Regions from separate parts of the Dorea sp. AM13-35 genome, predicted to be linked through region 3. Evidence: predicted binding sites of a transcription regulator. Region 3 holds the regulator's gene; each other region holds the start of a gene.
The links. The regulator Rex, encoded in region 3, represses fermentation and respiration genes when NADH is low (regulators of the CRP and FNR family bind a similar motif). The targets are predictions, from matches to a motif close to ATTGTTAANTANTTAACAAT.
Positions count from the first base shown of each region.

Region 1 (10,381 bases), on a different contig from region 3:
CTTCGAGAGATGTCAGGACGTCTGGAAGAGATGCCTGGTGAGGAAGGTTACCCGGCATACTTAGGTTCCCGTCTGGCAGAGTTCTACGAGAGAGCCGGACGTGTAGTTTCCATCGGTAAAGATGCAAGAGAAGGTTCCCTGTCCGTAATCGGAGCCGTATCTCCTCCGGGTGGTGATACATCAGAGCCGGTATCACAGGCAACCCTTCGTATCGTTAAGGTATTCTGGGGACTGGATTCCGCACTGGCATATAAGAGACATTTTCCGGCTATTAACTGGCTGACCAGTTATTCGCTGTATCTGGATAATATGAAAGACTGGTTTAATGAAACCGTTGCTCCGGACTGGATGGATGACCGTCAGAGAATGATGAGCCTTCTGACAGAAGAAGCAGCACTGGAAGAGATTGTACAGATGGTAGGTATGGATGCATTGTCTCCGTCTGACCGTCTGAAGATGGAAGCAGCAAGATCTATCCGTGAAGATTTCCTGCATCAGAACTCTTTCCACGAAGTAGATACTTACACACCACTTCGTAAACAGTATCTGATGATGAAACTGGTTCTTGCATTCTATGATCAGGCTTCAGAAGCTCTGAACAAAGGTGCATCCATGAAAGATCTTCTTGTAATGGATGTCAGAGAGAAAATCGGTCGTTATAAATATACATTAGCTGAAAATATTGAGACAGAATATGAGAAGATCATGGATGAACTCGGTAAAGAAGTAGCAGGAACGATCGGGAAGGAGGACTTCTAATTATGCCAAAGGAATATAGAACAATACAGGAAGTTGCCGGACCGCTGATGATGGTAAAAGGTGTAGAAGGCGTTAAATACGACGAGCTTGGTGAAATCGAACTCGCAAGCGGAGAAAAACGACGCTGTAAAGTACTGGAAGTAGATGGAGATGACGTAGTAGTACAGCTCTATGAGAATGCTGCCGGTATTAACTTAAGTAACAGTAAAGTACGTTTCCTCGGACGAAGCATGGAACTTGGTGTATCTGCGGATATGCTGGGACGTGTCTTCGATGGACTGGGACGTCCGATTGATGATGGACCGGAGATTTTGCCGGAGGAAAGAAGAGATATTAATGGTCTGCCTATGAACCCGGCAGCCCGCGTGTACCCGGAAGAGTTTATCCAGACAGGTGTATCTGCCATTGATGGTCTGAACACATTGGTTCGTGGACAGAAACTGCCAATCTTCTCTTGTTCCGGTCTGCCACATTCCCAGCTGGCAGCCCAGATTGCAAGACAGGCAAAGGTACGTGGAACAGATGAGAAATTCGCCGTTGTATTTGCTGCAATGGGTATTACATTCGAAGAGTCTAACTACTTCATCGAGTCATTCAAAGAGACAGGTGCGATTGACAGAACCGTTCTGTTTATCAACCTTGCAAATGACCCGGCTGTAGAGCGTATCGCAACTCCTCGTATGGCACTGACAGCAGCAGAATATCTGGCATTTGAAAAAGATATGCACGTTCTGGTTATCCTGACAGATATCACGAACTATGCAGATGCGCTGCGTGAAATTTCCGCAGCGAAGAAAGAGGTACCTGGACGTCGTGGATATCCAGGATATATGTACACAGACCTTGCAACAATGTATGAAAGAGCCGGACGTCAGAGAGGTAAAGACGGAAGTATCACTATGATCCCAATCCTGACTATGCCTGAGGATGATAAGACACATCCTATTCCTGATCTTACCGGATATATCACAGAAGGTCAGGTAATCTTAAGTCGTGAGCTGTATCGTAAAGGATTACAGCCGCCGATTGATGTATTACCGTCTCTTTCCCGTCTGAAAGATAAAGGTATCGGCGAAGGCAAAACAAGAGCAGACCACGCCAATACGATGAACCAGTTATTTGCTGCGTATTCCCGTGGAAAAGATGCAAAAGAACTGATGACAATCTTAGGAGAAGCTGCCTTAACAGAGATTGACCTGAAATATGCAGAATTTGCAGAAGCATTTGAAAAAGAATATGTTTCCCAGGGATATGACAACGATAGATCTATTGAGGAGACACTGGAAATTGGCTGGAAATTATTGTCTATGCTGCCAAGAGCAGAGTTGAAACGTATCGACGACAAATTCTTAGACCAGTATTATGGAAAGCAATAATCAGGTAATGGAAATAAGGAGGTAGCGAATGGCATCGAAACAGATCACTCCTACCCGGATGGAACTGACCAAGACGAAGAAGAAGCTTGTTACAGCAAGAAGGGGACATAAGCTCCTGAAAGACAAGCGTGATGAGCTGATGCGTCAGTTTCTGGAGCTGGTAAAGGAGAACATGGCACTTCGTCAGAAAGTAGAAGCCGGAATCCTCTCTGCAAATAAGAACTTTGTTATAGCCAAAGCCGGAATGGATGAGGCTACGTTGAATACCGCACTGATGGCACCAAAACAGGAAGTAAATCTGGAAGTAGGCAATAAAAATGTTATGAGCGTTGACATTCCTGTGTTCAATACGAAGACAAGGACTGCTGATGCCAATGATATTTATTCTTATGGATTTGCATTTACATCCAGTGATCTGGATGGTGCTGTAAAATCACTGGCGGACATTCTGCCGGATATGTTGAAACTTGCGGAGACAGAAAAAGCATGCCAGCTTATGGCGGCTGAGATCGAGAAGACAAGACGTCGTGTAAATGCGCTGGAGCATGTGACAATTCCGGAGGCTCAGGAGACAATCAAATACATCACGATGAAGCTGGACGAGAACGAGAGAAGCTCTCAGATCCGTCTGATGAAAGTAAAAGATATGATGCTTGAAGAAGCACATCACTACAGCGAAAGAGCTTAGAATGAAAAGGCGATACAAAAGATGTGTCGCCTTTTCGTTTCGCGTAGAGAATAAGGCGGAACGGAACATCGGCATCATGGAAAAGGGAAGAGATACAAATGAATTTGACGGATTTCAAATACATTATTGAAATAGATAAAAGAGGATCGATTTCACAGACTGCAAAAGAGATTTACATTGCGCAGCCAAACTTAAGCAAAGCAATTAAAAATGTAGAAACAGAATTTGGCATACAGATTTTTAAACGCTCCTCAAAAGGAGTACAGGCGACAAGAGACGGACAGAATTTTCTGGAATATGCCAGAAAAGTCATCCGGGATGTTGATGAGCTAAGGGAACATTATGGAAAAGAACGCAGTGAAAAGCTGACACTTCGATTTTGTGTGCCCCGGGCCAGCTATATTGCGCATGCTTTTGCCGAGTATATCAGCAACCAGGATGACCAGATGGAGATGGATGTGGATTTCCGGGAGACAAGTACGATGACGGCAATCGACAGTATCGGTCAGAATGGATATGATCTTGGAATTATACGGTATCAGCGGAGAAAGCAGGAGGATTACCAATCGCTTCTTCAGCTTCGGAATCTGGAAATGCAGGTGATCAATGAATTTGATTATTTACTTTTGACTTCCGCAGACGGAGAACTTGCAGAAAAGGATTTTCAGTCTCCGGGAGAATTATCGGACGGAGTAGAAATCTTACATGGAGATTCCAGGCTCCCGAACGGAGAATATATTGAATTTTACCGGGAAGGAAGGGAAGCCTATCATCCGAAAAAGAAAATATATATTTTTGAAAGAGGAAGTCAGTTTGATATTTTAAGAGAAGTGAAGAACAGTTATATGTGGGTATCTCCGCTGCCGGAAAAGATGCTGGAACGGTATCATCTTGTGCAGAAGGAAGTCGGATTTCTAAGACATAAAATGAGGGATGCACTGATATATAAAAAAGGATATGTGATGAATCAGAAAGAAAAAGAATTTCTTGAGCATCTGAGAAGGAAAATTGAAGAAATATAATTGTCTAGAAGAAAGAAGGTGTGCCTGAGGGTGCATCTTTTTTTAGGATATATAAAATTCTATATGGAAGACATCGGATATTGATATAAACATATCAATAATTTCTATGATATAATATACAATAAATTGATAAAAAATAGCCAATATCAGGGGAAAATGAACAAAAAGGAGGATGAGGATATTATGTTAGATACATCGTATTATGAGAAAGCAGATGAAATCATAGCAAGACACACAAGAGAAGAACGATCATTGATCCCGATTATCCAGGATATTCAGGAGGAGTACAGATACCTGCCACCGGAACTTCTGACATATGTGGCAAAACAGATCGGGATTACGGAAGCAAAGGCGTACAGCGTGGCAAGTTTTTATGAGAATTTTTCTTTCGAGCAGAAAGGCAAATATGTCATTAAAGTCTGTGATGGAACAGCCTGTCATGTGAGAAAATCCATTCCGATCCTGGAACGTTTGTATAAGGAACTCGGATTAAATGATAAGAAGCATACATCAGACGATCTGTATTTTACTGTGGAGACGGTGTCCTGTCTGGGGGCATGTGGTCTGGCACCGGCGATTACAGTAAATGATGTTGTGTATCCTAAGATGTCACCGGAAAAAGTAGTGGATCTGCTGAAAGAGTTGAGAGGAGAATAACATGAAGATAGAGAACAGAACGGAATTAAAAGAATATCGTACTGAATGTCAGAAGCGGCAGCGTGCGAAATGTCGCGTTTTGATCTGCGGTGGAACAGGATGTCTGGCCGGGGGTTCAGATAAAATTTACCAGAAAATGCTGGAACTGACAAAGAATGACGGGAATGTATCGGTGGAGTTCGGCGCAGAGATTGCACATACCAAGGTTATGAAGAGTGGTTGCCACGGATTCTGTGAAATGGGACCGCTGGTGAGAATCGAACCACATAATTATTTATATATTAAAGTGTCGCCGGATGATTGTGAAGAGATCTATCAGAAAACAATCTGCGAAGGAAAATCGATTGAACGTTTGTTATATCATATGGACGGACAGGTCTATGCTTCACAGGAAGAGATCCCATTTTACGCAAAGCAGACGAGACTTGTATTGAAAAACTGCGGACATATCGATGCCGATCACATCGAAGGAGCGATGGTGGTCGGAGCATATTCTGCATTAGAAAAAGCATTGTTTGAGATGACACCGGAATCCGTGATCGATATGATTTATGAGTCAAATTTAAGAGGACGTGGCGGTGCAGGATTCCGTACCGGACGTAAATGGAAACAGGTAGCATCCCAGAAGGAAAAGATTCGTTACGTAGTCTGTAACGGTGACGAAGGTGACCCGGGCGCATTCATGGACAGAAGTATTATGGAGGGTGATCCGCACCGCATGATCGAAGGTATGATGATCGCTGCATATGCGGTTCAGGCGCAGGAAGGATATATTTATGTCCGTGCCGAATATCCGCTCGCGATCCAGAGACTGGAGACGGCAATCCATCAGGCGGAAGAGATTGGAATTTTAGGAGATCATATCCTGGGAACAAACTTCAGCTTCCGTTTACATATCAACCGAGGAGCCGGAGCATTTGTCTGCGGCGAAGGAAGTGCGCTGACAGCATCTATTGAAGGCAAACGTGGTATGCCGAGAGTAAAACCGCCGCGTACAGTACAGCAGGGACTCTGGGCAAAACCTACAGTATTAAATAACGTTGAGACTTACGCAAATGTACCAATGATCATTCAAAACGGCGCAGAGTGGTATCTGGGTATCGGTACACCGGAAAGCCCGGGAACAAAAGCATTCGCATTGACAGGTAATGTAAGAAACACAGGACTTATCGAAGTGCCGATGGGAATTACTCTCCGGGAAGTTATTTATGATATCGGTGGAGGCATTCAGAACGGTAAAAAGTTCAAAGCGGTTCAGATCGGCGGACCATCGGGCGGATGTCTGACAGAGAAACAGCTGGACAGCAAGATGGATTTTGATTCGCTGGCGAAGATCGGAGCGATGATCGGTTCCGGCGGACTTGTTATTATGGATGAAAATACCTGTATGGTAGAAGTAGCCCGGTTCTTTATGAGCTTTACGCAGAGAGAATCCTGTGGAAAATGTGTGCCATGCAGAGAAGGTACAAAAAGAATGCTGGAGATTCTTGAAAGAATCGTAGCCGGAAATGGAAAACCGACAGATATAGATGAGTTGCGTGAACTGGCCGATATGATTGAGAGTACCGCGTTATGCGGACTTGGAAAGAGTGCGCCAAAACCGGTTATCAGTACATTGAATGCATTTGCAGAAGAATATAGAGAACATATTGAGGATAAGAAGTGTAAAACAGGGGTTTGTACAAATCTCAGACAGTTCCAGATTGATCTGGACATCTGTAAAGGATGTTCCAAGTGTGCAAGAAATTGTCCGGCTGGAGCAATTGAAGGTGAGTTGAAATCACCGTATCACATTAATCAGGAGAAATGCATTAAGTGCGGAGCCTGTATGGAACAGTGTCCGTTTAAGGCAATTTCTGTTGCCAGATAGGAGGAAACGTCATGGGAGTAATGACTATAGATGGAAGAAAAGTAGAATTTACGGATGAACCGAATATTCTTACCGTCATTCGTAAAGCAGATATTGATATACCAACCTTATGTTACCATTCAGAACTGTCTGTATATGGTGCCTGTCGTTTATGTACAGTAGAAAATGATAAAGGAAAAACATTTGCATCCTGTTCCGAACCACCGAGAGACGGAATGGTGATCTATACAAATACACCGCGCCTGATGAAGTATCGGAAATTAATTCTGGAGTTACTTCTGGCAGCGCACTGCAGAGACTGTACAACTTGTATCAAAAGTGGAGAATGTCAGCTGCAAAGCCTTGCGCACCGGATGGGTGTTATGGATGTCCGATTTGAAAATACGAAAGAATTACAGCCGATCGATGACAGTTCGCCGGCGATCGTGAGAGATCCGAATAAATGTATTTTGTGCGGTGACTGTGTACGTATGTGTGACAATGTGCAGGCAGTAAATGCAATTGATTTTGCATATCGAGGAACAAAAGCGCTGGTAACACCTGCATTTGATAAGAAAATTGCAGAGACCGACTGCGTGAACTGTGGACAATGCCGGGTTGTATGTCCGACAGGCGCAATCAGTATTAAGACCAACATGGATGTTATCTGGGATCTTCTTGCAGATAAAGATACTAAAGTGATCGCACAGATCGCACCGGCAGTCCGTGTGGCAGTAGGAGATCAGTTCGGTCTGCCGCGTGGCGAAAATGTTATGGGTAAATTGGTAAATGTCCTGCATCGTATGGGATTTGATGAAGTATTTGATACATCTTACGGTGCGGATCTTACAGTTATAGAAGAGTCGGAAGAACTTTTGAATCGGCTGGAATCCGGAGAAAAATTGCCACTCTTTACATCCTGCTGTCCTGCATGGGTAAGATATTGTGAAAACCGTTATCCGGAATTTGCCGAGAATCTTTCGACCTGCCGGTCACCACAGCAGATGTTCGGCGCTGTAGTACGGGAATATTATAAAGATCCGGAGAAGAATCTCGGAAAACGAGTGGTATCTGTATCTATTATGCCTTGTACAGCGAAGAAAGATGAGATTTTACGACCGGAATCTTCAACAAACGGTAAGCAGGATATCGATTATGTACTGACAACAACCGAGCTCGTTTCCATGATTCGCAAGTCTGGTATCCGTTTTGAGAATCTGGAAATTGAAGCGTCAGATATGCCATTTGGAATCGGATCCGGTGCCGGAGTGATCTTTGGTGTAACCGGCGGTGTGACCGAAGCGGTTTTGAGACGTCTGCGTAAAGGACATAACCGTGTAGATATGGATAATATCAAATTCAGCGGTGTGCGTGGAGAGAAAGGCCTGAAAGAAGTAGAATTTGATTACAACGGCAGAACCATTCGTGCGGCAATCGTAAGTGGTCTCGGAAATGCAGATGCACTTTTGAAGCGGATCAAGGCCGGGGAAGTACACTATGATTTCGTAGAAGTAATGGCATGTTACAGAGGCTGTGTCATGGGTGGTGGACAGCCGGTACCGGCCGGACCGAGAACAAAATCAGCAAGAATGAAGGGTCTTTATGATTCAGATGTGAATACCCAGATTAAGAAGTCCAATGAAAATCCGTTGGTTCAGACGTTGTACGATGGCTTGCTGAAAGGAAAAGAACACAAACTTCTGCATCGGAATTTTGAAGCCGCAAAAAATGAATAACAGAAAAGATTTCAGGGAACAGCTTATGAAAAAATGCATATAATAAAGCAGATAATTTCCCTGGAAGGAGCAGAACCGATGAGCGAGAAACTGCCTTTTTATATGGCATATCAAAATCAGCTGCCAATCGATACAGCCTGGGAGCGGGAAAACAGCCGGGATGTATCTTATATGAAGAGTATGTATCCGGCCGAAGTGAAAAAGATTCTGCCATATGTAGAGGCAGAATGCGACCGGCTGGAATATGACGTCAGTATGATTTATGATGAGTATCCGGATCGTTTGCAAATACAGATGATATGCGGTCGTGTTTATGCAAATGTGAAAGGTCAGATCGACTTTGCAGATAAGCAGAAGGATAAAACAGATGATCTTCCGACGAAAATGGAAGATGACTGGCTTCGTGAGCTGGTGTGGGTAATGACCTGTCAGGAGATATGCCGCCGAAGGCAGGAGCGGAGAAACTTTCAGAGAAAATATTATTTTCTGAATGAGAGTGTATCCTGAAGAGATAATTTATACAAAATAAGAACCGGAGGAATAAAAGGATTTCCGGTTCTTATTTTTTATGGTAAAGTATCCGTTGGCAGATCAGGCAGAGCGGTATTGGTAGAATTGGTCAGAAAATGATAAAAAATGAGTTCGAATCTTGTAAAGGCAGTAGATTCTGAAGCAAGAAGTGGACGAAAAAGGAATCTTATGTTAAAATGGATAGGATTAAAATGTAATAAGTATCAAAAGATTTCAAACAAATACAGACTAAAGGATGAAAAATATGAAGAATATCGTATTTATCGGAATGCCGGCATCGGGGAAAAGCACAGTCGGTGTTGTTGTTGCTAAGAGACTGGGATATAAGTTTGTAGATACAGATCTGGTAATCCAGGAAGTGGAGAAGCGTTTGCTTAAAGAGATTATTGCAGAAGAAGGAAATGAAGGTTTCTTACGGATTGAAGACCGGGTGAATGCGGAGATTCAGGAAGAGCGTGCTGTTATCTCGCCGGGAGGAAGTGTTGTATATTGTGAGAATGCAATGAGGCATTACAAAGAGACCGGAATGATCGTATATTTACATACGTCGTATGAGACAATAAATAACAGACTCCATAATGCTAAAAACAGAGGTGTTGTGTTAAAAGACGGTCAGACATTAAAAGATCTGTATGAGGAGCGTACCGCATTATTTGAACGGTATGCAGATCTCACGATCAGTGAGGAAGGACGGGATCTGGAAGAGACAATCGAGGAAGTTCTTCGTGTGCTTGAAAACGGATTAAATGTTACAAAATAATTACATAAAATTAAAAAATATTTTACAAATGTTGGATTTGTGCTATAATAGCAAAGACTCAGGAAGTGGGAGTCTTCCTGTTTTAGATTTTTAAGAGAACAAAATGGGCATAACTGCTATATCCAATATGCTTATATCATAGACAGCAATATTATATAGAGGTGTGGTTAATGGAACAGTATATTATTAAAGGTGGCCATCCGTTAGTCGGAGAGGTCGAAATAGGGGGAGCAAAGAACGCGGCACTTGCAATTCTTGCGGCTGCGATCATGACAGATGAGACAGTTAAGATTGATAATCTTCCGGATGTCAACGATATTAATGTATTACTGGACGCAATTGCCGGAATCGGAGCGACAGTGAATAGAATTGACCGTCATACTGTGACGATCAACGGAAGAGGCATTCATGATTTCAGTATAGAATATGATTATATTAAAAAGATCCGTGCATCTTACTATTTACTTGGCGCGATGCTCGGAAAGTACAAACATGCGGAAGTGGCACTGCCGGGAGGATGTAATATCGGAAGCAGACCGATTGACCAGCATCTGAAAGGTTTCCGTGCACTGGGCGCAGAAGTAGAGATTGAATATGGTAAGATCATGGCAGAAGCTGAGAAGCTTGTTGGTAAACATATTTATTTTGATGTTGTCAGTGTAGGCGCTACGATCAATGTAATGATGACGGCTGCGATGGCAGACGGTCTTACAATTATGGAGAATGTGGCTAAAGAGCCACACGTTGTAGACGTGGCAAACTTCCTGAACAGCATGGGAGCGAATATTCGTGGTGCAGGAACAGATGTGATCAAGATTCGTGGAGTCAGACAGCTTCACAGTACAGAGTATTCGGTTATTCCGGATCAGATTGAGGCCGGAACATTTATGTTTGCGGCAGCGGCAACCAGAGGAGATGTGACAGTATTGAATGTCATTCCGAAGCATTTGGAAGCTACGATTGCCAAGCTGGAAGAGATTGGCTGTGAGGTAGAAGAATTTGA
Region 1 covers NZ_QUCZ01000011.1:26,242-36,622, forward strand. The annotation lists gene DW152_RS11900 (V-type ATP synthase subunit A) at 1-759, shown strand, start outside; gene DW152_RS11905 (V-type ATP synthase subunit B) at 762-2,135, shown strand; gene DW152_RS11910 (V-type ATP synthase subunit D) at 2,164-2,823, shown strand; gene DW152_RS11915 (LysR family transcriptional regulator) at 2,922-3,845, shown strand; gene DW152_RS11920 (complex I 24 kDa subunit family protein) at 4,029-4,502, shown strand; gene DW152_RS11925 (NADH-quinone oxidoreductase subunit NuoF) at 4,504-6,372, shown strand; gene DW152_RS11930 ([FeFe] hydrogenase, group A) at 6,384-8,087, shown strand; gene DW152_RS11935 (hypothetical protein) at 8,166-8,594, shown strand; gene DW152_RS11940 (shikimate kinase) at 8,863-9,378, shown strand; gene DW152_RS11945 (UDP-N-acetylglucosamine 1-carboxyvinyltransferase) at 9,549-10,381, shown strand, end outside.
Region 1: the regulator Rex is predicted to act here: its motif matches at 3,925-3,944, upstream of DW152_RS11920 (complex I 24 kDa subunit family protein).

Region 2 (10,381 bases), on a different contig from region 3:
TTCATAGCACTGATCGCAGATACGATTCGATTGGAATATAAGAACAGATAACACTTTTCTTCTTGACAAAAATACGATATAATGATTGTATATCGTGGATCGAGAGGAAGGGAAGCAATATGAAAAAAATACTATTTGTAGCTTCAGAGTCAGTACCATTTATCAAGACAGGTGGATTAGCCGATGTAGTTGGATCACTGCCAAAGTATTTTGATAAAGATAAATATGATGTACGTGTTATGTTACCGAAGTACATGTGTATGAAAGAGACATGGAAAGAGAAGATGGAATACGTCACACATTTTTATATGGATCTGAACTGGAGAAAACAATATGTAGGAATTCTTCAGATGAAATATGAGGGAATCCTTTTTTATTTCATAGATAACGAATATTACTTTAATGGTTTCGCACCATATGGAGATACCTATACAGATGTTGAGAAGTTCGCATTCTTCTCAAAAGCAGTTTTAAGTGCACTGCCGCTTATTGATTTCAGACCGGATATCATTCACTGTCATGACTGGCAGACAGGACTCGTTCCGGTATACCTTGATAATTTCCGCTATGGTAATGAGTGGTATAGAGGAATCAAGACAATCATGACCATTCACAATCTGAAGTTTCAGGGCACATGGGATACGAAGCGGATTCGTGACATCACGGGACTGCCGCAGTATTATTTCGCACCGGATAAGCTGGAAGCATATGAGGATGCCAATTATCTGAAAGGTGGAATTGTCTATGCAGATCGGATCACAACCGTAAGCAATACTTATGCAGAAGAGATTAAGATGCCATTCTATGGAGAACGCCTGGACGGTCTGATGAATGCAAGAGCGAACTGTCTGTCCGGTATTGTGAACGGAATCGATTATGAGGATTATAATCCGAAGACAGATCCAAGCATTGTGAAGAACTATGATGTATCGAATTTCCGGAGAGAGAAAATCAAGAACAAGACAGCGCTTCAGGAAGAACTGAATCTGGAGAAGAACCATAAGACGATGATGATCGGTATCGTTTCCAGACTGACTGACCAGAAAGGCTTTGACCTGGTAGCATATGTGATGGACGAGCTCTGTCAGGATGCTGTGCAGATCGTGGCACTCGGTACTGGCGAAGAACAGTATGAGAATATGTTCCGTCATTTTGCATGGAAGTATCCGGATAAAGTATCTGCGAATATTTATTATTCCGAAGAGATGTCGCATAAAGTATATGCATCCTGTGATGCATTCCTGATGCCGTCACTCTTTGAACCATGCGGACTGAGTCAGCTTATGAGCTTAAGATACGGAACAGTTCCGATCGTAAGAGAGACCGGAGGACTGAAAGATACTGTAGAAGCATATAATGAATATGAAAAGACAGGAACTGGATTCAGCTTTATGAATTATAATGCACATGAGATGCTTGGAACAATCCGCTATGCAGAGCGTATCTATTATGATAAGAAGAGAGACTGGAATAAGATTGTAGAACGTGGCATGAAACGGGACTTTTCATGGAAGAATTCTGCAAAACAGTATGAAGACTTATATGAAAGCATGTAGAAGTTTGCAGGAACATAGATCATGAAACATTCACAGGTATCATAGTGAATGAGTTCTAACCACAATATTATATAATAATGTATTAAAAAGAGAAAACATCCTTTCTGTTCATATGAATGAATATGAATAAGAAGGATGTTTTTCTTGCATTTTATGCAAATTTGTTTTATCGTATATAATAAAGCCTTTATAGGAATAATTATATATTTACATAGAGGGAAAAGGAGATTATATGAAGATTAAAGACATTTTAAAAGAAAAGACACCACACATATCTTTTGAAGTATTTCCACCGAAGACAGATGCCGGATTTGCAAGTGTATTATCTGCTACGGATCAGATTGGTGCATTAAAACCATCTTACATGAGTGTAACTTATGGAGCAGGTGGAGGAACCAGCAAGAATACGGTAAATATTGCATCACATATCAAGGACGACTTGGGACTTACCAGTCTGGCGCATCTGACATGCGTTTCTTCTACAAAAGAACATGTAGCACGCGTAATTGACGAGTTGAAGAAGAATAATATTGAAAATGTTCTGGCACTCCGTGGGGATATTCCGAAGGAATCTGAATTTCCACTTCCGAATCATTACAGATATGCATATGAGCTGGTTGAAGAGATCAAAAGCAAGGGTGATTTCTGCATCGGAGCTGCATGCTATCCGGAAGGTCATGTGGAAGCAGAACATAAGAAAGATGACATTTATAATCTGAAGAAAAAAGTAGACTGCGGTGTGGATTTCCTTACAACACAGATGTTTTTTGATAATACAATTTTCTACAATTTCTTATATAGAATCCGTGAAATCGGAATTGCGGTTCCGGTTGTGCCGGGAATTATGCCGGTAACAAAAGGCAACCAGATGAAGAGAATCAGTGAGATGTCCGGAACAGTGCTGCCACAGAGATTCCGTGATGTACTGGATCGCTTCGGCGAAGATCCGAAAGCAATGCAGCAGGCCGGTATTGCATATGCAACCGATCAGATTATTGATCTGTTTGCAAATGGAATCAATCATGTGCATGTATATTCTATGAATAATCCGGCAGTAGCAACAGCAATTATGCACAATTTATCTGATATCGTAAAAAACGGATAGGTGTGATAGTGAATGGATAACAGAACCAAAGAAGCAATCCGCTATCTTGGATATGGAAGACAGGAAGCGGATGAACAGACGCTTGGATTGGTGGCAGATGCGTTCAGAGAACTGGATGAAACTGCGAAACCGAGAAGCATATATCGTACATTTGAACTTCAGTGGAAGCAGACAGATACGATCCGGATAGAGATGATGGAAATACATAGCAGGAATCTTTCAAAGAATCTGAAAGGCTGCCGTCAGGTCGTTCTGCTGTGCGGGACACTGGGGATTGAAGTGGACTATCTCATTAAGAGATATTCTTATACGGAAATGGCAAAAGCTGTTGTAATGCAGGCGTGTGCAGCAGCACTGTTAGAAGAGTATTTGGATGAGAGGCAGGAAGAGATACGCACAGAGATGGAAAAACAGGACTTGTATCTGCGCCCGCGATTCAGCCCGGGATACGGTGATTTTTCCATTCTTCACCAGCGAGAGATTTTAACATTGATGGAGGCATCGAAGAAGATTGGTCTGACGATGACAGAAAGCAGTATGCTCACACCGACAAAATCAGTAACCGCTTTGATCGGTCTTAGTACGACGCAGGAGAACTGTCATCAGAAAGGTTGCGAGGTCTGTGGAAAGAAGGACTGCATTTATCGCAGAGAATCATAGAAAATCAAAGATAAAGGAGCAAGAATATGCTATTAGACAGGCTGGGGAAAGAGCTTTTGTTTTTTGATGGAGGAACAGGAACTCTTTTGCAGGAAAATGGATTAAAACCGGGAGAACTTCCGGAAACATGGAGCATTGAGCATCCAGATACAATGGTTCAGATTCATAAAAAATATTATGAATCTGGAAGCGATATTGTACTGAGTAATACATTTGGCGCAAATGCATTGAAGTTTCACGATTCGCAGTATTCATTGGAAGCGATTGTGAATGCTTCTGTTGCAAATTTAAAGAAAGCGGCAGAAGAAGGTGTTACGGATGGAAGAGAAGTGTATGCAGCACTTGATATCGGACCGACCGGTAAATTATTAAAACCAATGGGAGATCTGGACTTTGAGGATGCCTATAATGCATTTAAAGAAGTTACCATTTATGGAGAAAAAGCCGGTGCAGACCTGATCCACATTGAGACAATGAGCGATACTTATGAGGTGAAAGCGGCAATACTGGCTGCAAAAGAGAATACATCACTACCTGTATTTGCAACGATGATCTTTGATGAAAAAGGAAAACTTCTCACAGGTGGAGATGTTCCGTCTGTAGTTGCGATGCTGGAAGGGCTCCGCGTAGATGCACTCGGTATTAACTGTGGTATGGGACCGGAACAGATGATGCCGATCCTTGATGAGATTTTAAAATATACTTCCGTTCCGGTCATTGTCAAGCCTAACGCCGGACTTCCGAAACAGAAGGACGGAGAAGTTTATTATGATGTAGATCCGGAAGAATTTTCCGAATATATGATAAAGATTGTTGAGAAAGGCGCTGCTGTGATCGGAGGCTGTTGCGGTACAACACCGGAGCATATCCGTCAGATGATTGCAAGAGTGAAAGCATCCGATGCATGGAACAGAAGAAAACTGCCGGAAGTTTGTGAGAGAACGATCGTATCTTCCTACGGAAAAGCAGCATTTTTAGGTGAGAAGCCGCTGATCATCGGAGAGCGTATCAATCCAACCGGTAAGAAAAAGTTTAAACAGGCGCTCAAAGATCACGACATGGATTATATTCTGCGTGAAGCGATTTCCCAGCAGGATCATGGAGCACATATCCTGGATGTCAATGTCGGACTTCCGGATATTGATGAAGTAGAGATGATGCGTGAAGTTGTCATGAATCTGCAGAGTATTACAAGCCTGCCACTTCAAATCGATACAGTTGACCAGCAGGCAATGGAAGCCGCTATGCGTATCTATAACGGAAAACCGATGGTAAACTCCGTGAATGGAAAGCAGGAGTCCATGGATCAGGTATTCCCGCTGATCAAAAAGTATGGCGGAGCAGTAGTAGCGCTGACAATCGATGAAGACGGGATTCCACAGACAGTTGAAAAACGTGTGGAGATTGCCGGAAAGATCATTACAGAAGCAGCAAAATATGGTATCCCAAAGAAAGATATTGTTGTCGATGTTCTTACAATGACGATCAGTTCAGAACCGGAAGGCGCCCGGATCACATTGGAATCTCTGAGAAAAGTCAGGGAGATATATGGAGTCTGTACGGTGCTTGGAGTATCGAATATTTCATTCGGACTTCCATACCGCCCGGCAGTCAATTCCAATTTCTACACAATGGCAATGCAGAACGGTCTGAGTGCAGGAATTATCAATCCTCTGTCAGAAGATATGATGCGTTCATACTATTCTTATTGTGCATTGATGAATTATGATGAGAACTGTGAAGAATATATCAGACAATACGGAAGCGTAAAGGCAGACAAACCTGTTGCCAAAGATACGCAGATTACGCTCAAGAGTGCAATTGAAAAAGGCTTAAAAGAAGAAGCGCATCATGCAGCCTATGAGCTTGTAAAGACGATGGCACCGCTTGATATTATCAATGAGGAGATGATTCCGGCTTTAGACGGAGTTGGAAAAGGATTTGAAAAAGGTACGGTATTCCTTCCGCAGCTTTTGATGAGTGCAGATGCCGCTAAGATTGCATTTGCGGTATTGAAGGATGAACTGGCAAAGAGCGGCACAGAAGAAGAGGAAAAAGACAAGATCATTCTTGCAACTGTAAAAGGAGATATTCACGATATAGGCAAGAATATCGTGAAAGTACTTCTTGAAAATTACAGCTTTGATGTTCTGGATCTTGGAAAAGATGTACCGCCGGAATTGATTGTTGAGACAGCAGTAAAAGAAGATATTAAACTGGTTGGATTAAGTGCGCTTATGACGACAACTGTAGTCAGCATGGAAGAAACGATCAGACAGCTCAACAAAGAAAAGCCGGATTGTAAAGTTATGGTAGGCGGTGCAGTCCTAAATCAGGATTATGCAGACCAGATCCATGCAGATTTCTATGGAAAAGATGCAATGCAATCCGTATACTATGCACAGAAAGTATTCGGACGGGAATAGACAGATAAGAAGATTCATAACAATAGAGCAAACATAAAACAAGTCACAGCTAGGAGGAAGAAACATGGCATTAATATTACCTGAAAAATATGACCCTCATCTTTCGGTAAGAGAGACGCAGGAAGCAATCAAGTACATTCGCGACACCTTTCAGAAAGAATTTGGAAAAGAGATGAATCTGGAAAGAATTTCAGCGCCTCTTTTCGTTACGAAGAAGAGCGGACTGAATGACAATTTGAATGGTGTGGAGCGTCCGGTACAGTTTGATATTGCAGGGATCAAAGGAGAAGAAGTAGAAGTTGTACAGTCTCTTGCAAAATGGAAACGTATGGCCCTTCATGAATATGGCTTCAAACCAGGCGAAGGACTTTATACAAATATGAATGCAATCCGCCGCGATGAAGAACTGGATAATCTTCATTCCTGTTATGTTGACCAGTGGGACTGGGAGAAAGTAATTACAAAAGAAGAGCGTACAGTTGAGACATTAAAAGATACCGTGCGTACAATTTTCAAAGTAATCAAACATATGGAGCATGAAGTATGGTATAAGTATCCACAGGCAGTGAAACATCTGCCGGACGGAGTGACGTTTATCACTTCTCAGGAGCTGGAAGACCGTTATCCGGATAAGACACCAAAAGAACGAGAAAATCTGATTACGAAAGAATACGGTTGTGTATTTGTTATGCAGATCGGTGACAAGCTGGCAAGCGGGGAGCCGCATGATGGTCGTGCACCGGATTATGATGACTGGCAGTTAAATGGAGATATCCTATTCTGGTTTGAAAATCTGAACTGTGCACTGGAGATTTCCAGCATGGGTATCCGTGTAGATGAGAAATCTCTTGCAGAACAACTAAAAAAAGCCGGATGCGAGGAACGCAAAGAACTGCCGTATCATAAGATGCTTTTAAATGGAGAATTGCCGTATACGATCGGTGGAGGTATCGGTCAGTCAAGACTTTGTATGCTGCTTCTGGATCGTGCCCATGTCGGAGAGGTTCAGGCAAGTATCTGGCCGGAAGAAATGAAAAAGACATGCAAAGAGCATAATATCGTATTACTGTAAGTTGTATTTAATTCTGTACATGCGGGAATATTGACACTGTATTAACGATTTTTTATACTTAAAGGAGTTTATGAGAAATCCTATCAGGAAAGAGAATCAGGAGGATGTGTCAATATGATCAGAGGATTAGATACGACAGTCAAACGTTTGAGACGGAAAGTATTCGAAGAAGTTGCAAGACTTGGCTTCGAGGCAAATGATGAGACGCTTTGTGACGACATGGAAGCAATTCCATATGCTATGGTGAATGAAGAAAGCCCTGTTTACAGGGACAGCATTTACAGAGCCAGAGCAGTTGTCAGGGAGCGTCTCCGTCTTGCTATGGGATTGTCACTCCGTCCGGAGAACAAACCGGTTCATCTGACTGCCGGTGTGGAGGCGAGTAATATTTCGGACAAATACTATGAGCCGCCGCTTATGCAGGTCATACCGTCAGCGTGTGCAGCATGTGAGGAACGTGGATATGAAGTGAGCAATATGTGTAAGGGCTGTCTGGCACATCCGTGTATGGAAGTCTGTCCGAAGAGTGCGATTTCCATGGTAAATGGTAAATCTCACATTGACCAGGAAAAATGCATCAAGTGTGGAAAATGCAAATCCGCCTGTCCGTATGACGCAATCTCCTGTAAGGCAAGACCTTGCAAAATGGCATGTGGTGTAGGAGCAATTGAGTCAGATGCTATGGGAAGAGCTTACATTAACAATGATAAATGCGTATCCTGCGGAATGTGTATGGTAAACTGTCCGTTTGGTGCGATTTCTGATAAATCGCAGATTTTCCAGTTAGCGCATGCACTGAAAGATGGTGAAGAGATTGTTGCCGAGATTGCTCCGGCATATGCAGGACAGTTTGGAGATAATATCACGCCGAGAAATCTAAAAGCGGCACTCAAGGAACTTGGTTTCTCGGAATTTTATGAAGTTGCACTTGGGGCAGATATTGGTGCAGTTGCGGAGGCGCACCATTATGTGGAAAAAGTTGTGACAGGAGAACTGCCGTTCCTTCTTACATCTTGCTGTCCGTCATGGGCGATGCTTGCTAAGAAGTATTTTCCGGACCTCATTGATCAGGTATCACAGGAGTTAACGCCGATGGTTGCGACTGCACGTACGATCAAGCAGAAGCATCCGAATGCCAAAGTGGTATTCATTGGACCGTGTGCGGCAAAGAAGCTGGAAGCGATGCGCCGGGATGTGCGAAGTGATGTGGATTTTGTTATTACATTTGAAGAACTGCAGGCAATGTTCGATGCTAAGAATATTGACCTGACACAGTATGAAGCAGAATCGTCTTTCCATGATGCGACCGGAGCAGGAAGAGGGTATGCAGTAGCAGGAGGCGTTGCAGAGGCAATCGAGAAATGTATCCATGAGTATTATCCGGATGTAGAAGTAAATATCGAACATGCGGAAGGACTGGCTGAGTGTAAGAAGATGCTTGCTCTTGCAAAAGCAGGACGCATGAACGGATGTCTGATTGAAGGAATGGGATGCCCAGGAGGATGCGTGGCAGGTGCAGGAACAAATATTCCGGTTCCGAAAGCGCAGAAGAATATCAAAGAATTTGTAAAAGCATCCACGAAAAAACTTCCGCCAAAAGAATTGGCAGAGATTGAATTAAAGTAAAAAAGAAGAAATGTGCAAAGATGCCTGTCGTTGACAAACGGCGGGTATCTTATTATAATTAGGAGATAGTGAGTTTGGAGGAGGAAATTATGCAAAAATACGGAGTAAATGAATTACGTAGAATGTTCCTTGATTTTTTTGAAAGTAAAGGACATTTGGCTATGAAAAGCTTTTCACTGGTGCCGCACAATGACAAGAGTCTGTTGCTTATCAATTCCGGTATGGCGCCGTTAAAACCATATTTTACAGGACAGGAGATTCCACCAAGAAAGAGAGTGACAACCTGTCAGAAGTGTATCCGTACAGGAGATATCGAGAATGTAGGAAAGACTGCAAGACACGGTACTTTCTTCGAGATGCTTGGTAACTTTTCGTTTGGAGATTATTTTAAACACGATGCAATTCACTGGACATGGGAGTTTTTGACAGAAGTTGTAGGTCTTGATCCGAATCGTCTGTATCCATCTGTTTATCTTGAGGACGATGAAGCGTGGAAGATCTGGAATGAAGAGATTGGGATTGCACCGGAGAGAATCTTCAAGTTTGGCAAGGAAGATAACTTCTGGGAGCATGGTTCAGGTCCTTGTGGTCCATGTTCAGAAGTATATTACGACCGCGGTGAGAAATATGGTTGCGGACGTCCGGATTGTACAGTAGGATGTGAATGTGATCGGTACATGGAAATCTGGAATAACGTATTTACACAGTTTGACAATGACGGACACAACAACTACACAGAACTTGAACAGAAGAATATTGATACCGGTATGGGACTGGAGCGTCTTGCATGTATTGTGCAGAATGTAGATTCTATGTTTGATATCGATACAATGAAAGCACTGCGCGACCATGTATGCCGCATTACAGGTGTATCTTATGGAACAAGCGATGAGACAGATGTTTCTCTCCGTGTTATCACGGATCATATCCGTTCTGTCACGTTTATGATCTCTGACGGAATTATGCCGTCCAACAGTGGAAGAGGTTATGTGCTGCGGCGTCTGTTGCGTCGTGCCTGCCGTCATGGACGACTGCTTGGCATTGAGAGAGCATTCCTCGTAGAACTGGCACAGACTGTTATCGATGGTTCCAAGGATGGATATCCGGAACTGGAAGAGAAAAAAGACTTTATTTTCAATGTCATTGCAAAAGAAGAAGCGCAGTTTAACAAGACGATCGATCAGGGACTGTCTATTCTTGCTGACATGGAAGCAGATATGAAAGCAGAAGGTACAACCGTACTTTCCGGAGAGAATGCATTCAAGCTTTATGATACTTATGGATTCCCGGTGGATCTGACAAGTGAGATCCTGGAGGAAAAGGGACTGACATATGATAAAGAAGGCTTTGAAAAAGCACAGAAAGAACAGCGCGCGAAGTCCGAAGGAACTTTTGGAACACACAGTTACAGTGGTACAGACGCAAGCGTTTATGATGCGCTTGATCCGGAACTGACAACAGAATTTGTCGGATATGACAATATGGAAGCAGAGTCAGAAGTTACAGCACTTACAAGTGAAGAAGAGATTGTAGATGCACTCTCTGACGGAGAAAAGGGAACGGTCATTGTAGCGAAGACTCCGTTCTACGCAACAAGCGGTGGACAGGAAGCTGATAAAGGCGTGATCCGCAGTGCAGACGGTGAATTTGTAGTAGAAGATGTTGTAAAACTTCTCGGTGGCAAATTCGGACATGTCGGTCATGTGACAAAAGGCATGATCAAAATCGGTGATAAAGTGACAATGGAAGTTGATCGTGAGAACCGTGCACTTGCTGCAAATAACCACAGTGCAACACATCTGTTACAGAAAGCACTCCGCATGGTGCTTGGAACACATGTAGAACAGGCTGGATCTCTGAACAATGCGAACAGACTTCGTTTTGACTTTACGCATTTTTCTGCTATGACAGAAGAACAGCTCAAAGAAGTAGAGGC
Region 2 covers NZ_QUCZ01000008.1:63,090-73,470, reverse strand. The annotation lists gene spo0A (sporulation transcription factor Spo0A) at 1-51, shown strand, start outside; gene glgA (glycogen synthase GlgA) at 120-1,556, shown strand; gene metF (methylenetetrahydrofolate reductase [NAD(P)H]) at 1,789-2,661, shown strand; gene DW152_RS09935 (vitamin B12 dependent-methionine synthase activation domain-containing protein) at 2,674-3,321, shown strand; gene DW152_RS09930 (homocysteine S-methyltransferase family protein) at 3,348-5,747, shown strand; gene asnA (aspartate--ammonia ligase) at 5,812-6,819, shown strand; gene DW152_RS09920 (4Fe-4S dicluster domain-containing protein) at 6,934-8,445, shown strand; gene alaS (alanine--tRNA ligase) at 8,535-10,381, shown strand, end outside.
Region 2: the regulator Rex is predicted to act here: its motif matches at 6,849-6,868, upstream of DW152_RS09920 (4Fe-4S dicluster domain-containing protein).

Region 3 (10,381 bases):
CGGCGATTTCCCTGTTGTTTGCAATACAGAATCTCAAGCCTTCACCGTTCTGTCTCTTAGATGAGATCGAGGCGGCGCTGGACGATAATAATGTAGACCGTTTTGCAAAATATTTACACAAGCTGACAGAGAATACACAGTTTATTGTAATTACACATCGTAGAGGAACGATGATCGCTGCGGATAGATTATATGGAATCACAATGCAGGAAAAAGGTGTTTCAACCCTTGTTTCGGTAGATTTACTGGAAAATGAATTAAAATAATAGTATGATAAGAGGAGGCTGTTATGGCAGAGGAGAAAAAGGGCGGCTTTTTCAGCCGGCTCGTTTCAGGGCTTACGAAAACAAGAGATAATATTGTATCCGGAATGGACAGCATTTTTCACGGATTTACACATATTGATGATGATTTTTATGAAGAACTGGAAGAAGTTATGATCATGGGAGATCTTGGCGTTCAGGCAACCTACGATATTCTGGATGACCTGAAGGAAAAGGTAAAAGAGCGTCACATCAAGGAACCGGCAGACTGCAGAGAAATTCTTATTGAGAGTATCAAAGAACAGATGGATGTTGGTGAGACTGCTTATGAATTTGAAGACAAGACTTCTGTTGTAATGATGATCGGTGTCAATGGTGTCGGAAAGACAACGACAATCGGCAAGCTCGCAGGAAAACTGCGTGCCCAGAATAAGAAAGTCGTACTGGCTGCTGCGGACACATTTCGTGCTGCTGCCGGTGAACAGTTAAAAGAATGGGCAAACAGATCGCAGGCAGAGCTGATCGGCGGTCAGGAAGGTTCCGATCCGGCATCCGTTGTATTTGATGCAGTTGCAGCCGCAAAGGCAAGACATGCAGACGTACTTTTATGCGACACGGCAGGAAGACTGCACAACAAGAAGAACCTGATGGAAGAGCTCAGAAAGATGAATCGTATCATTGACCGGGAATTTCCGGAAGCATACAGAGAGACGCTGGTCGTGCTGGATGCGACAACGGGACAGAATGCACTGCAGCAGGCAAAGGATTTTAATGATGTTGCGGATATTACCGGAATCGTACTGACGAAGATGGATGGAACAGCCAAGGGTGGTATTGCAGTTGCAATCCAGGCAGAACTTGGTATACCGGTGAAGTACATCGGTGTCGGAGAAACAATAGATGATTTGCAGAAATTTGATGCGGATGCATTTGTAAATGCGTTATTTGCGAAGGAAGACGAGAATTAGGAGGGCAACAAAGATGGAAAGTTTAACACTGGAAAGTTTTGAACAGGCGAGTGAGATCGTGAAAAAAGTTACACTGCCTACCAAGCTGGTTTACAGCGAGTATTTAAGCAAAGAGACAGGTGGTAAGATTTATCTGAAACCGGAAAATATGCAGTATACAGGCGCTTACAAAGTACGAGGATCTTATTATAAGATCAGCAGAATGTCAGAAGAAGAGAGAGAACATGGACTCATCACTGCTTCTGCCGGAAACCATGCACAGGGTGTTGCCTATGCAGCACAGCAGTTTGGCTGCAAAGCAACAATCGTTATGCCGACAGTTACACCACTTATCAAAGTCAACCGTACAAAGAGCTATGGAGCGGAAGTTATCCTTCATGGTGATGTTTATGACGATGCATGTGCGTATGCGCTGAAGCTTGCCGAAGAGAAAGGATACACATTTGTACATCCGTTTGATGATCTGGAAGTTGCAACCGGACAGGGAAGTATCGCAATGGAGATTGTACAGGAACTTCCTACAGTTGATTATATTCTTGCTCCGATCGGTGGTGGCGGACTGATCACAGGTGTATCAACACTTGCGAAGATGCTGAACCCAAAGATCAAAGTCATCGGTGTAGAGCCGAAAGCAGCAGCAAGTATGACTGCAGCATTTAATGCGGGTGAGCCGGTTACACTGGACAGCGCAGATACGATTGCTGATGGTACAGCTGTAAAACGTGTCGGAGAAAATATTTTCCCATATGCGAAAGAGAATATCGATGAGATTTTGCTCGTAGAGGACGATGAGTTGATCGGTGCTTTCCTTGATATGGTAGAGAACCATAAGATGGTTGTCGAAAATTCCGGACTTCTGACAGTTGCAGCGCTGAAACAGATGAACTTAAAAGGTAAGAAAGCAGTTGCAATCTTAAGCGGTGGTAATATGGACGTTATTACGATGTCATCTATCGTACAGCATGGTCTGATCCAGAGAGACCGTATCTTCTCTGTATCTGTACTCCTTCCGGATAAAGCCGGTGAGCTAGTGCGTGTTGCGAAGACGATTGCGGATGCCAAAGGTAACGTTATCAAACTGGAACACAACCAGTTTGTAAGCACGAACCGTAATGCGGCTGTGGAGCTTCGTATCACAATGGAAGCATTTGGAACAGAGCATAAGAATGAGATTCTCCAGGCACTGGAAGATGAAGGACTTCGCCCGAGAGAGATCAGTGCAAAACTGTACTAATGAAAAGAAATGCTGAAAGTATGATATAGAAAAACATGACTTTCTGCCAGGTCATCTGGTGGAAGTAATAATTGAATACAGAGATGCTACAGACATAAAAGCAGTATGGGTATAATAGGAGAAAACCTAAGATATTCATATTGCTTTTCTATTTTCCTCATAAAAATTATAATTTCTTCTTGACATACAATGTATGATTGTATACAATCATACATGAAGATTGAAAAAGAATCGTATTTGTTACGGAAAGAGAGATGACAGCAATGGAAGATAGAAAAGTATACCTTGATAAACACAGCAATCTGTTGCAGCTGGAAGAGCATATGTATCCGCTCGTAGATGTCGATAAACCGAATGTGTTCCGGAATCTGTTCCACTATGATGAGATCCCGAAGATTGCATTCAATGACCGTATTGTACCGCACAGTATGCCGGATGAAATCTGGATCACAGATACAACCTTCCGCGATGGACAGCAGTCCAGAACTCCGTACACGACAGATCAGATCGTAACGCTTTATGATTATTTTCACAGATTGGGCGGACCGAATGGAAAGATCAGACAGTGTGAATTTTTCCTCTACAGTAAAAAAGACAGAGATGCCGTTTATAAATGTATGGAGCGAGGATATAAGTTTCCGGAGATCACAAGTTGGATCCGTGCAAGCAAGAAAGACTTTGAACTTGTGAAAGAGATCGGTATGAAAGAGACCGGTATTCTTGTAAGCTGTTCTGATTATCATATTTTTTATAAACTGAAAATGACAAGAAGAGAGGCAATGAACCATTATCTTTCTGTTGTTCGTGAATGTCTGGAGACAGGAATTTCACCTAGATGTCATCTGGAAGATATTACACGATCTGATATTTACGGATTCGTGATTCCGTTCTGTCTGGAACTTATGCATCTGATGGAAGAATATAAGATTCCGGTGAAGATCCGAGTCTGTGATACGATGGGATATGGTATCAACTATCCGGGTGCCGTGATCCCAAGATCCATTCCGGGTATTATCTATGGCCTTCGTGTACATGCCGGAGTTCCGAGCGAACTGATCGAGTTCCATGGACATAACGATTTCTACAAAGCAGTCAGCAATTCTACAACCGCATGGCTGTACGGTGCAAGCAGTGTAAACTGTTCGCTGTTTGGAATCGGTGAACGTACCGGTAATACACCGTTGGAAGCTATGGTATTTGAATATGCACAGCTTCGCGGAACACTGGATGGCATGGACACAAGAGTGATCACAGAGATTGCAGAGTATTACGAGAAAGAGATCGGCTACAGAGTCCCGTCGAGGACACCGTTTGTCGGAAAGAATTTCAATGTTACCCGTGCAGGAATCCATGCGGATGGTCTGCTGAAAAATGAAGAGATTTATAATATTTTCGATACAGATAAATTCCTGAACCGCCCGCCACTTGTTGCAATTTCAAATACATCCGGTCTTGCGGGAATCGCACACTGGATCAATACTTACTTCGGACTGAAAGAAGAGAAGCAGGTTGACAAGAACAGCAAGCTTGTTGACAAAGTAAAAGAGTGGGTAGATAAGGAATATGAAAGCGGTCGTGTCACCGTCCTGACAGATGAAGAACTGTTAGGTGTTATTGATGAGGCGTGCAAAGAGCTTGGCATCCGTCTCAGATAACAACGAACAAATAGAGAGAGGTATAAAAATGATGGAATATCAGGATCAGTCTCTGAGAGGAAGAGTTTTTCAGAGACTGCGTGAAGATATATTAAATGGTAAATACAAAGAAAATGATGAGCTTAGGGAGATTTCCATCGGGGATGAACTGGGAGTCAGCCGTACACCGGTAAGGGAAGCTCTCCGTCAGCTTGAACTGGAAGGACTGGTACGGATCGTACCGAATAAAGGCGCTTATGTGACCGGAATTACAAGAAAAGATGTAGCAGACATCTTTAAGATCCGTTCGATGTTAGAAGGTCTGTGCGCCAGATGGGCAACTGATCATATTACGGATGAACAGATTGAAGAATTGGAAGAGATGCTTCTTCTGTCAGAATTTCGTCTGAAAAAGGAGCAGAGTTCTGTCGCAGAACAAGTATCCGAACTTGACGGAAGATTTCACAGAGTTCTTTACGAAGCATCGGACAGCCGTATATTAGAGCATGTCCTGACAGATTTTCATAAGTATGTGAAGCTGGCAAGAAAGACTTCTGTTGGCGAAGAACACCGGGCCGAAAAATCCATTCAGGAACACCGGGCAATTCTGGAAGCAATCAAACAGAAAGACGCAGACAAGGCAGAAGAACTTGCGAATCAGCATATCAAAAATGTAATGCAGAACCTGCATCTGGAAGAATAATAATCAGATAGAATATAGAAAATAACGTAGAAAGGGAGAAGAATATGGCTAAGATTAAAATGACAGTACCAATTGTGGAAATGGACGGAGACGAGATGACAAGAATCCTTTGGAAGATGATTAAGGAAAATCTTCTGGAACCTTTCATAGAGTTAAATACCGAATATTATGATCTCGGACTGGAACACAGAAACGAGACAGATGATCAGGTGACGATCGATTCGGCAAATGCGACGAAAAAATACAAAGTCGCTGTAAAATGTGCAACAATCACACCGAATGCCGCCCGCGTAAAAGAATATAACTTAAAAGAAATGTGGAAGAGCCCGAATGGAACGATCCGTGCTATCTTAGATGGAACGGTATTCCGTGCACCGATCGTTGTAAAGGGCATTGAACCTTGTGTAAAAAACTGGAAGAAACCGATTACCATCGCAAGACATGCATATGGAGATGTGTATAAAGGTTCTGAGATGAAGATTCCGGGAGCAGGAAAGGTAGAGCTTGTTTATACTGCAGAAGATGGCAGTGAGACAAGAGAACTCGTACATAATTTTGACAGTGCCGGAGTTGTACAGGGAATGCATAATATCAATCATTCGATTGAGAGCTTTGCAAGAAGTTGTTTCAATTATGCACTGGATACAAAACAGGATCTCTGGTTTGCTACGAAAGATACAATTTCCAAAAAATATGACCATACATTCAAAGATATTTTCCAGGATATCTACGATGCAGATTATAAAGACAAATTTGAAGAAGCAGGAATTACTTATTTCTACACACTGATCGACGATGCGGTTGCCCGTGTTATGAAATCCGAGGGTGGTTATATCTGGGCATGCAAGAATTATGACGGAGATGTTATGAGTGACATGGTATCATCTGCATTTGGTTCACTTGCAATGATGACATCTGTGCTTGTGTCTCCGGAAGGATATTATGAGTACGAGGCAGCACACGGAACCGTACAGCGCCACTATTACAAACATCTGAAAGGTGAAGAGACATCCACAAACTCTGTGGCAACAATTTTTGCATGGACAGGAGCACTACGTAAACGTGGTGAGATGGATGGAAACAAAGAGCTGATGGCATTTGCAGACAAGCTGGAAAAAGCAACGATTGATACAATTGAAAGCGGCAAAATGACAAAAGACCTGGCACTTATTACAACACTTGAGAATCCGACTGTGCTGAACAGCGAAGACTTTATTAAAGCAATTGCAGAAAAATTAAAAGAGGACTAAACTTTACATAGATTTTACGGAAAACAGATATACTTCAAACAGAACTATGGTATTTTTGTAAAAGGCAAAAAAGTAAAAGGCTTTAACTTCTCGCAGTCAAAGCCTTTTTGTATTATTTATCTTATGCAATAAGAACAGTAGTTTTGACTAAGATAATTTAGTCTTCAGCAAGAATTTCCCAGTTTTTATAAAGAGTTTCCAACTCTTCCGCAATCTGTACTTTCTCTTTGGCGAGTTCCTGGCATTTGACAGAGTTTGTGAAAATCTCTTCTTGTACCATAAGTTCATCAATTTCCCGGTCGCGGTCTTCGAGTACGCTGATGCGTTCTTCCGTCTTTTTTAATTCATTCTGGCGTTTGCGTTCCTTAGCCTGCAGTTCTTTTTGTTCCTGCCAGCTTAATTTGGAAGCGGAGACTTCACCGGAATCGGTGGAAGAATCAGAAGTCATATCGATATTTTCTGTATATGCAGCTGTGAGTTCTTCCTTTTTCTCCAAGTAATAATCGTAATTTCCAATGTAATTGACAAACGTATGATGCGTAAGATCCAGGATTCTTGTGGCTGTCTGATTGATGAAATAACGGTCATGCGAAACATAGAGCAGTGTTCCGGTATAATTATTCAGCGCTTTTTCCAGAATTTCTTTTGAGGTAATGTCTAAATGGTTGGTCGGCTCATCGAGGATCAGGAAGTTTGCTTCAGAGAGCATAAGCTTTGCAAGAGAAACACGTCCTCTTTCACCACCGCTTAAATCGGAAATCCGTTTAAAGACATCGTCTCCGGTAAATAAGAATGCTGCAAGCATGTTCCGGATCTGCGTATTTGTAAGAGTCGGGTAATCATCCGAAATCTCTTCAAAGATTGTCTTTTCCATATGGAGCACATGGTGTTCCTGATCGTAGTAGCCAATCTGGACATTCGTACCAAGGGTGAAAGTTCCGTTGTCTGCAGGGAGAACCTGATTTAAAATCTTAAGCAGAGTCGTCTTGCCGGTTCCATTATCGCCGATGATCGCAACGTGTTCGCCACGCTTGATCTCAAAACTGATATCTGAAAATAACGTCTGTGGTGGAAAGGCTTTACTTAAATGTTCTACCGTCAGTACATCATTACCGCTGATGGTTGCAGGTTCCAGCTTTAACTGAAAGTCTTTGTTTGTTTCTATCGGTTTTTCTACCGGTTTGATCTTCTCAAGCATTTTCTCACGGCTTTCCGCCCGTTTGATTGATTTCTCGCGGTTGAAAGAGCGGAGCTTTTCAATAACAGCTTCCTGATGCTTGATCTCTTGCTGTTGGTTGAGATATTCTTTGATACGCGCTTCGCGGATCTGCTGTTTTTTCTGAGAGTAATCAGTATAATTACCAGAATAAGTCATCAGTTTACCGTTTTCTATTTCGATGACTTTCGTTACAATCCGGTTCAGAAAATAACGGTCGTGTGAGACGATCAGTACTGCACCCGGATAATTTAATATGTAAGTTTCCAGCCACGTGATTGAATTCAAATCCAGGTGGTTGGTCGGCTCGTCCAGAAGCAGAATATCCGGTTTAGTAAGCAGAAGTTTGCCGAGAGAAACACGGGTTTTCTGTCCTCCGGAGAGCGTATTCACCGGTTTGGTAAATTCTTCTTCCTGAAAACCTAGTCCCTTTAAGACGCCAGTCAGTTCGCTTTCGTAAGCATATCCATTTTCGCGTTCAAATGCTGCGGTCAGCCGGTTGTAGGAGTCCATGTGGTCTTCCAGAGAGTCTCCACTTAAGTCCTTCATCTCCAGTTCCAGCTGACGGATTTTCTGTTCCATGGCAATGATATCTGCTTTTGCCGTGCGCACTTCTTCGTAGATCGAACGATCTGTATTCATGTCCTGATGCTGGGCGAGATATCCCATAGTCTTTCCTTTGGTCAGGATGACGGAACCACCATCTGACGGCAGTTCTCCGGCAATTATCTTGAAAATAGTAGATTTGCCGGCTCCGTTCGGGCCTACAAGGGCAGCTTTCTCATGATCTTCTATATGAAAAGAACCATCTTTCACAATGATTTCTTCACCAAATGTTTTGTTAATTCCATGACAGGCAAGTATCATAAAAAATTCCTCCTTATCTGTTCACATACGTTCTTATTATAGCGAAAACGTAATAAAAAAACTACTAAAAAATTGACTTTATTCATACAATTTTATATAATAACAGTTAGAATATATATGGGAAGGTGAAAAAATTGGATAATCGAGGAATATCACAGGCAGTCATCCGACGTTTGCCGCGATATTATAGATATTTAGGAGAACTCCTTGAAAATGGGGTAGAACGTATTTCTTCTAACGATCTGAGCAAAAGGATGAAGGTTACTGCGTCTCAGATTCGTCAGGATCTTAACAATTTCGGAGGATTCGGACAGCAGGGATACGGCTATAATGTCAAATATCTATATACAGAGATCGGCAAAATCCTGGGACTGGAAGAAGATCATAAGATCATAATCATTGGTGCAGGTAATTTGGGACAGGCACTTGCAAATTATGCAGCGTTTGAAAAACGTGGATTTATCCTGACCGGAATTTTTGATGTAAATCCGCGTCTGGAGGGAGTTGCGATTCGTGGAGTGCCGATCCGCATGATGGACGAGTTGAAGTCCTTTGTCCAGAAGAATGATGTAGAGATTGCTGTACTTACAATTCCAAAAGAGAAGGCAATCGAAGTTGCGAATATGCTTGTGGAGAACGGCGTGCGCGCGATTTGGAACTTTGCACATACGGACCTCAATATGCCGGATAACATCATTGTTGAGAATGTGCATTTGTCAGAGAGTCTGATGCAGTTATCTTATAACATCAGTCGTTATAATGAAGACCAGCGCAAAAAAGGAAAGAACTAGTAAAAGCAGACGTATAGAAACAGGCATGTGTATACAGGCTTGTTTTTATACGTCCTTTTTATATGATACCAGAGCAGAAAAGCCTGCATTCATGTGAGCTTGTCAGTAAGCGGATGTAAGATTTTGTGACTCCGCAGGTGTCATAAGTACGATTATATTAGGGAGATGAGCATATGAGGTTTTTACCGGATGGAGACAGTATGAAGGCGGCAGATAAGGATACGATAGAGAATCTCGGTATCCCATCACTGGAACTGATGGAACGTGCGGCGAGGAGTTGTATTGATTCCATGAAAAAGGAAAAGCTGGATTTTACAGATGTTCTGATTGTCTGTGGATCGGGAAATAATGGCGGAGATGGTTTTGCTATTGCGAGACTTTTAAAAGAAGAAGGATGTGCGGTTACTGTTTTTATGGCGGGGAATCCGGCACATTTAAGTGCGGAATGCCGGTATCAGTGGAAGCTTTTTGAAAGCATTGGAGGATCGATCCGCGACCACTACCCGGATGGCACATACAGCCTGATCATTGATGCTATATTCGGTGTTGGTCTGAGTCGGGAAGTAACCGGGCATTACCGGGAAGTTATCGAGTGGATGAATGAAGCGTCCGGAACAAAAGTTGCAGTGGATATTCCATCGGGAATCAATGCCGGAAATGGTTGTGTGCTTGGTATTGCATTCCGCGCAGATTATACAGTGACGTTTCAGGTTGAGAAGATCGGACTTATCTTTTATCCTGGAAAAGAATATGCAGGTAAAGTCACAGTGACAGATATCGGAATATCACTCCGAACGATGGAGAAGAACAAGAACATTGCATATCTGCCGGACAGAGAGGAATATATCAGAATGCTGCCGGACAGACCGGAAGATTCCAATAAGGGTACTTATGGAAGGCTGCTTGTGATCGCCGGAAGTAAAGGGATGAGCGGAGCTGCATTTCTTAATGCAATGGCAGCTTATCGGATGGGAGCCGGACTGGTGCAGATTTATACGGAGGAATCGAACCGGGTTATTTTACAGGCACTCCTGCCGGAAGCAATCATCACAACCTATACAGAATTTGACAAGGAAGAAGTGAAACGGCTTTTAAGCCACGCAGATGCGGTATGCATTGGTTCCGGACTTAGCAGATCCAAGACTGCAAAGAAGATTTTAAAAACCGTATTGTCCAATGTGGAAGTAGCATGTGTGATCGATGCAGATGGACTGAATCTGCTTGCGGAGCATTTGAAATATACAGAATATCTTACAGAAGGAAGTTTTATCCTGACTCCGCATATGAAAGAGATGTCCAGACTGACCGGACTTTCTGTTCCTGAAATCAGAGCTAACAGACAGCAGGTGCTGGAATCTCTGACGGAAGAATGGAACGTTACCTGTGTCCTGAAAGATTCAAGAACGTTGATCGGAGAGGCCGGGAAACGGACCTGTGTCAATACAAGTGGCTGTC
Region 3 covers NZ_QUCZ01000001.1:550,060-560,440, reverse strand. The annotation lists gene smc (chromosome segregation protein SMC) at 1-266, shown strand, start outside; gene ftsY (signal recognition particle-docking protein FtsY) at 290-1,231, shown strand; gene ilvA (threonine ammonia-lyase) at 1,245-2,465, shown strand; gene DW152_RS02715 (2-isopropylmalate synthase) at 2,729-4,120, shown strand; gene DW152_RS02710 (GntR family transcriptional regulator) at 4,149-4,802, shown strand; gene DW152_RS02705 (NADP-dependent isocitrate dehydrogenase) at 4,847-6,052, shown strand; gene abc-f (ribosomal protection-like ABC-F family protein) at 6,210-8,135, opposite strand; gene DW152_RS02695 (redox-sensing transcriptional repressor Rex) at 8,270-8,926, shown strand; gene DW152_RS02690 (NAD(P)H-hydrate dehydratase) at 9,100-10,381, shown strand, end outside.